DNA from 2 places in the Variovorax sp. KBS0712 genome. Region 2 is predicted to be linked to the other one. Evidence: riboswitches for the same ligand, from Rfam matches in the RefSeq annotation. Region 2 holds a riboswitch; the other holds the start of a gene.
What was found. A riboswitch is a leader RNA that binds a small molecule or an ion and turns the genes downstream of it on or off. The one in region 2 is predicted to bind S-adenosylhomocysteine.

Region 1: linked by a shared signal. The riboswitch ahead of metH (methionine synthase) and the one ahead of ahcY (adenosylhomocysteinase) in region 2 are both predicted to bind S-adenosylhomocysteine.

The regions. Positions count from the first base shown of each region.
Region 1 is NZ_VCCD02000004.1:330,537-333,939, reverse strand. Features, by position in the region: gene metH (methionine synthase) at 1-1,267, opposite strand, end outside; S-adenosyl-L-homocysteine riboswitch at 1,290-1,365, opposite strand; gene FFI97_RS29770 (esterase/lipase family protein) at 1,498-2,553, shown strand; gene FFI97_RS29765 (lipase secretion chaperone) at 2,565-3,403, shown strand, end outside.
Region 2 is NZ_VCCD02000002.1:961,754-965,156, reverse strand. Features, by position in the region: gene FFI97_RS21430 (alpha/beta fold hydrolase) at 1-877, opposite strand, end outside; gene phaP (TIGR01841 family phasin) at 900-1,397, opposite strand; S-adenosyl-L-homocysteine riboswitch at 1,649-1,717, shown strand; gene ahcY (adenosylhomocysteinase) at 1,783-3,222, shown strand; gene FFI97_RS21415 (TlyA family RNA methyltransferase) at 3,228-3,403, shown strand, end outside.

The DNA of each region.
Region 1 (3,403 bases), on a different contig from region 2:
TTTCTTCCTCGATGTACGGAATGAGGTGGGCCACGGCCGACTTCATCACGCGCGCCGACTTCACCACCTGCGGCAGGAACATCTTGCCCTGGCCGAACAGGTCGCCCACGATGTTCATGCCGTCCATGAGCGGGCCTTCGATCACGTGCAGCGGACGCCCGCCCTTGGCGAGGATCTGCTGGTAGGCCTCCTCCGTGTCTTCGACGATGAAGTCGGTGATGCCGTGCACCATCGCGTGCGACAGGCGCTGGTTGACGTGCACCGGGTGCTCGGGCGTGCCGCGCCATTCGAGCTTCTTGCTGTCGTCCTTGGCGCCGCTCTTGGCGGTCTCGGCCACTTCGACCAGGCGCTCGCCGGCGTCGGGGCGGCGGTTGAGCACCACGTCTTCCACGCGCTCGCGCAGCGTGGGTTCGAGGTCGTCGTACACGCCGACCATGCCGGCGTTGACGATGCCCATGTCCATGCCCGCCTGGATGGCGTGGTACAGGAACACGGTGTGGATGGCCTCGCGCACCGGGTCGTTGCCGCGGAAGCTGAAGCTCACGTTGCTCACGCCGCCCGACACCTTGGCGCCGGGCAGGTTCTGCTTGATCCAGCGCACGGCGTTGATGAAGTCGACCGCGTAGTTGTCGTGCTCCTCGATGCCGGTGGCGATGGCGAAGATGTTCGGGTCGAAGATGATGTCTTCGGGCGGAAAGCCCACCTCGTCGACCAGCACGCGGTAGGCGCGCTCGCAGATCTCGATCTTGCGTGCGTAGGTGTCGGCCTGGCCCTTCTCGTCGAAGGCCATGACCACGGCGGCAGCGCCGTAGCGCTTGACCAGCTTGGCCTCGTGCTTGAACTTGTCCACGCCCTCCTTCATGGAGATCGAGTTGACGATGCCCTTGCCCTGGATGCAGCGCAGGCCGGCCTCGATGACCTCCCACTTGGAGCTGTCGACCATCACCGGCACGCGCGCGATGTCGGGCTCGCTGGCAATGAGGTTCAGGAAGCGCACCATGGCGGCCTTGCTGTCGAGCATGGCCTCGTCCATGTTGATGTCGATCACCTGCGCGCCGTTCTCCACCTGCTGGCGCGCGACGGCCAGGGCGTCCTCGAACTGGCCGTTGAGGATCATGCGCGCGAAGGCCTTGGAGCCGGTGACGTTGGTGCGCTCGCCGATGTTGACGAACAGCGTGCCCTCGCCGATGGCGACCGGTTCGAGGCCGGACAGCTTCATGGAAGGGGGAGCAACGGGAGCGGAAACGGATGCGGGAATCTGGGACATGGCCTCACCTGCGGAAGAGTCGGACAGGCGAGCGTCGTTGTCGCCCCAAGCCTGACGATTCGCCTCTGTGGCGAACCGCTGCAACGCTCCTTGGGAAGTCGCGCATTTTAGGTCGATTCGATTGCGCCCTGGGAAAACCCCAGTTTTCATTCCTGCACGTGTCAACAGAATGCGCCCACCGTTTCTGAACGAACGTTCGTGTTTTTAACCAAACGTAAGGGAGTTCGCCGATGGCCAGGAAGTGGAATGTCCGGTTGCAGCATGCAGCCACCCCGATGCGCGCCGTGGCCCTGAGCTGCGGCCTCCTGGCCGCCGCGGCCCTCGTGGTTCATGCGCCGCCGGCGCGTGCCGCCGCCGGCGACAGCGCCACGCGCGTCGAGGCCCGCGTCACCTCCGACACGGCGAAGACGAAGTACCCGATCGTGCTGGTCCACGGCCTGCTGGGCTTCGACAACCTGCTGGGCGTCGACTACTTCTACGACATCCCCGGCAGGCTGGCCGCCGCGGGCGCCAAGGTGTACGTGGCGCAGGTGTCGGGCACCAACACCTCCGAGATCCGCGGCGAACAGCTGCTGCAGGAGCTCAAGACCATCCGCGCGCTGGAGCAGAACCCCACGCTCAAGTTCAACCTCATCGGCCATTCGCAGGGCTCGCCCACGGTGCGCTACGTGGCGGCCGTGGCGCCCGACATGGTGGCGTCGGTCACGTCGGTGGGCGGCGCCAACGGCGGCTCGAAGGTGGCCGACCTGCTCGCCAAGCTGCCCGAAGGCGGCATCGGCCAGACCCTGGTGGTGAAGGCCGTCGGCCTGCTGACGGGGCTGATCGGTTTTCTCTCGGGCAAGGACCCGAGCCAGCTGCCCGAAGTGCCGCTGAACGCGCTGGCCTCGCTGACCACGGCGGGCGGCGCGGCCTTCGACGCCAAGTTCCCGCAGGGGCGCCCCGCGCCGGGCTCGTCGTGCGACGTGAAGAGCGGTGCGGCCGTGGCCAACGGCGTGCGCTACTACTCGTGGTCGGGCGTGTCGACCAGCTTCAACCTGTTCGACCCGAGCGACACGGCGCTGTCGACCCTGGGCAGCCTGTTCTTCTTCGGCGAGGCCAACGACGGCCTGCTCGCGGTCTGCACCACGCGCCTGGGCACCCACCTGGGCGACTACCGCCAGAACCACCTGGACGAGGTGAACCAGGCCTTCGGCAACACCTACGGCAGCCAGTTCCCGTACTACGAGAAGAAACCGCCGGAGCTGTTCAGGGAACAGGCCGCGCGACTCAAGAGCGCGGGGCTCTGAGGACGCTGCGCATGCGCGGTGTGGCCTTGACCATCGGCGCCGTCGCGCTGGTGGCCGCGGGGACCGGCTGGCTGGCGATCGGCCCCGGGGCGGTCGATGCGCCGCAGGCCGCCGCGCCCCGCGCCACGGCGGCGGTCGCGGTGCCCGGCGCGCCCCCGCCTGCGTCGCAAGCTGCCGCGGCCCCCGACGCCCTGCTCACCAGCGACCTCATCACCCTCTTCGACCAGGTGCTCGCCGAAGCGCAGGCCGACAGCAAGGCCACGCTGATGGCCCGCGCGCCCGCCCTGCTCGCCCTGCGCCTGCGCGAAGACTGGCGCGTGCGCGCGCTGGGCCTGCTGGAGCGCTACGTCGACATGCAGGAGGCCCTGCGCTCCCTGCAGCCGCCCGCGCCCGGCGACCCGGCCTTTTTGCGCCGCAGCCTGGAGGCGCGCGAGGCGGTGCGCCGGCAGTTCTTCGCGCCCGAGGAAATCGAAGGCCTGTTCGGCGACCAGATCCGGCAGGACCGGTTCATGGCCGAGAAGATGGAGCTGCTGTCCAACCCCGACCTCACGCCCGAACAGCGCGCCGCGGCGCTGGCGCAGAGCGAGCAGGCCTGGCTGTCGCCCGCGCAGCGCGAGGTGCGCAAGGAGGCGGTGGCCCATCTGGACGTGATGCGCCAGACCGAGGCGCTGCAGGCGCGCGGCGCCAGCCCCCAGGAGCGCTTTGCCGCGCGCAGCGAGGCCTACGGCTACGAGGTGGCGCGCGGCCTGGCCACGCTCGACCAGGAAACCCAGGAATGGAACGCCCGGCTCGACCGCTACGCCAGCGCGCCCGAGGCCGAGCGGGCCCAGCTGCGCGAGACGCTCTTCAA
Region 2 (3,403 bases):
TGATCTGCGGCCACATCGCGATCGGCAGCGCATGGCCCATGCGCGGGATGCGCAGCAGCGTCGCGCCGGGAATGGCCTCGGCCACGTCGATGCCGCAGGCCACGGGCACCAGCGGATCGACGTCGCCGTGAATCACCAGCGTGGGCACCTGCACCGCGCGCAGCGCCGGCTTGCGGTTGCCCGACGCGAACACGGCCGCCAGCTGCCGCGCCACGCCGCCCGGGTTGAGGCCGCGCAGGAAGGCCAGCTGCGCGCGCTCGGCGTCGCGCGCCTCGTCGAGCGGAAAGGCGTCGGGGCCGCGCAGCACGCGCCACAGCTTGGCGTGGTGCGGCAGGTAGGCCTCGAAGCTCGTCGGCGCGGGCGCGAACAGCACCGCCAGCGCCTCCGGCGTGGGCGGCGGCAGGGCCGGGTCGCCGGTGCTCGACATGATGCTGGTGAGCGAGCGCATCCGCCCCGGATGGTGGATGGCCATCTCCTGCCCGATGGCGCCGCCCATCGACGCCCCCACGACGTGGGCGCGCGCGATGCCCAGCGCGTCGAGCAGGCCGGCGCAGTCGTCGGCCATGTCGCGCAGCGTGTAGGGCACCTGCAGCGGGCGCCCGGCCATGGCCTGCAGCATCAGCGCCTGGATGTCGGGCACGCCGGCGTGCGGCAGGTGGGTGGAGTGGCCGATGTCGCGGTTGTCGAAGCGGATCACGTGGTGGCCGCCGGCCTGCGCCAGGGCGGCGCAGAACGCGTCGTCCCACGCGACCATCTGGGCGCCGAGGCCCATGACCAGCAACAGCGGCGGCGCCTCGGGGTCGCCGAAGCTGTCCCAGGCCAGTTCGATGCCGTTGGCGCGGGTGCGCCGTTCGGTGCGGGGCGCGACGGCGGTCATGCGGGCCTTTCTTTTCTTCTTGTTACTTGCGCTGCAGCAGCTTCGTGACCTCGTCCACGTTGGACTGGATGCGCTGGCGCACCACGTCGAAGGCGTCGGCCTGCGACTTGGCGGCCAGGGTGGCCAGCTCCTTGATGTCGTCGACGGCGCGCTGGAACGACTGGCGGCCCAACTCGTCGAGCTTGGCCAGGTTTTCCTTCGGGTCCTTGCCCGGCATCGCCTTGGCGGCGGTCTGCCATTCGGCGATGGCCGTCTTGATCATCTCGGTCTGTCGCTGCACCACGGTCTGCAGGCCCTGGTAGGACTTCTCGTTGGCCTGCATCAGCGCCTGCAGGTCCTTGCGGCCGCTGTCGAGCAGCTTGCCGGCGCCGCCGGTGAGGTTCAGGTTCTGCAGGCGCTCGGCCATGCCCTTGAGGTTCTTCATCGGATCGAGCATGTCCGCGGCGGACGGTGCCGCCTGCTTCGCGCCGGCGCTGCTGGCGGTGGTTTTTTTCGCGGCGGCTTTCTTGGCAGTGGCCATGGTGCGGAATCTCCTGTGTCGGGTGATGAAAACAATCGAACGGGTGGATGCAGGCAGCGGCCGGGCGGCCGGGGCCCGCCGCCACGATACGCCGGGCCGGCGCGGCCGAGGGCGCTCCAAGCGCGGATTTGCCTGCGGAGTTTCCCGGGGTGGCCCGCGCCGCACGGCCCGGCCTAGCGGGCGCCCGCGCTTTCCGTGATGTGGGATGCCCCGGTCGATTGGCGGGCCGGGCGGCCGCGACTACAATCCGGCGCTCCGAGGAGCGTTGCAGCGCCGTCAGGCGTGAGGCTCGGACCACATCGCAACCACGCTCACCCGCTGTTCTCGCGGTGAGTCTTTCTTCCCCGTACGCAGTGGCATCTTTCAAACCAGTTTTGGAGTTCACATGAGCGCTGTACTCAAGCCCACCCCCGTCTCGACCGCCGACCAGGCGATTGCCGACCTGTCCCTTGCCGCCTGGGGCCGCAAGGAAATCAAGATCGCCGAAACCGAGATGCCCGGCCTGATGGCCATCCGTGAAGAGTTCTCGAAGGGCCAGGCCCTGAAGGGCGCGCGCATCACGGGCTCGCTGCACATGACCATCCAGACGGCCGTGCTGATCGAGACGCTGCAAGCCCTGGGCGCCGAAGTGCGCTGGGCCTCGTGCAACATCTTCTCGACGCAGGACCACGCCGCTGCCGCCATCGCCGCCGCCGGCACCCCGGTGTTCGCCATCAAGGGCGAGTCGTTGAAGGACTACTGGGACTACACCCACGCCATCTTCGACTTCGGCCCCAAGGGCTCGAAGGGCGAAGGCCCGAACATGATCCTGGACGACGGCGGCGACGCCACGCTGCTCATGCACCTGGGCCAGCGCGCTGAAAAAGACCTGGGCGTGCTCGCCAACCCGACCAGCGAAGAAGAACGCATTCTGTACGCCGCCATCAAGGCCAAGCTGGCCGTGGACGACACCTGGTACACCCGCAAGTCGGCCGAGATCATCGGCGTGACCGAAGAGACGACCACCGGCGTGCACCGCCTGAACGAGATGAGCGCCAAGGGCACGCTGCTGTTCCGCGCCATCAACGTGAACGACTCGGTCACCAAGAGCAAGTTCGACAACCTGTACGGCTGCCGCGAATCGCTGGTCGACGGCATCAAGCGCGCCACCGACGTGATGATCGCTGGCAAGGTGGCCTGCGTGGCCGGCTACGGCGACGTGGGCAAGGGCTCGGCCCAGGCCCTGCGCGCACTGTCGGCGCAGGTGTGGGTGACTGAGATCGACCCCATCAACGCCCTGCAGGCCGCGATGGAAGGCTACAAGGTCGTGACCATGGAGTACGCCGCTGACAAGGCCGACATCTTCGTGACCACCACCGGCAACCGCGACGTGATCCGCCACGAGCACATGGCCGCCATGAAGGACCAGGCCATCGTCTGCAACATCGGCCACTTCGACAACGAGATCGACGTCGCGTCGATCGAGAAGTACGAGTGGGAAGAGATCAAGCCGCAGGTCGACCACATCACCTTCCCCGACGGCAAGAAGATCATCCTGCTCGCCAAGGGCCGCCTCGTGAACCTGGGCTGCGGCACGGGCCACCCGAGCTTCGTGATGTCGTCGTCGTTCGCCAACCAGACCATCGCCCAGATCGAGCTGTTCACCAAGCCCGACGCCTACCAGGCCGGCAAGGTCTACGTGCTGCCCAAGCATCTGGACGAGAAGGTCGCGCGCCTGCACCTGAAGAAGGTCGGCGCCATGCTCACCGAGCTGACCGACTCGCAAGCCGCCTACATCGGCGTGGACAAGAACGGCCCTTACAAGCCGGACACCTACCGCTATTGATCCGCGTGCGCGCCGATCAACTGTTGGTGGAGCGCGGCCTGGCCGCGTCGCGTTCGCAAGCCGTGCGGCTCATCGCCGGCGGCATGCGCTGGCGTGACGCGGGCACGGGCGACGCGTGGCGCAACGTCGCCAAGAACAAGGACGAAGTGCCCGAGTCGGCCGAGCTCGAGCTCGCCGACGC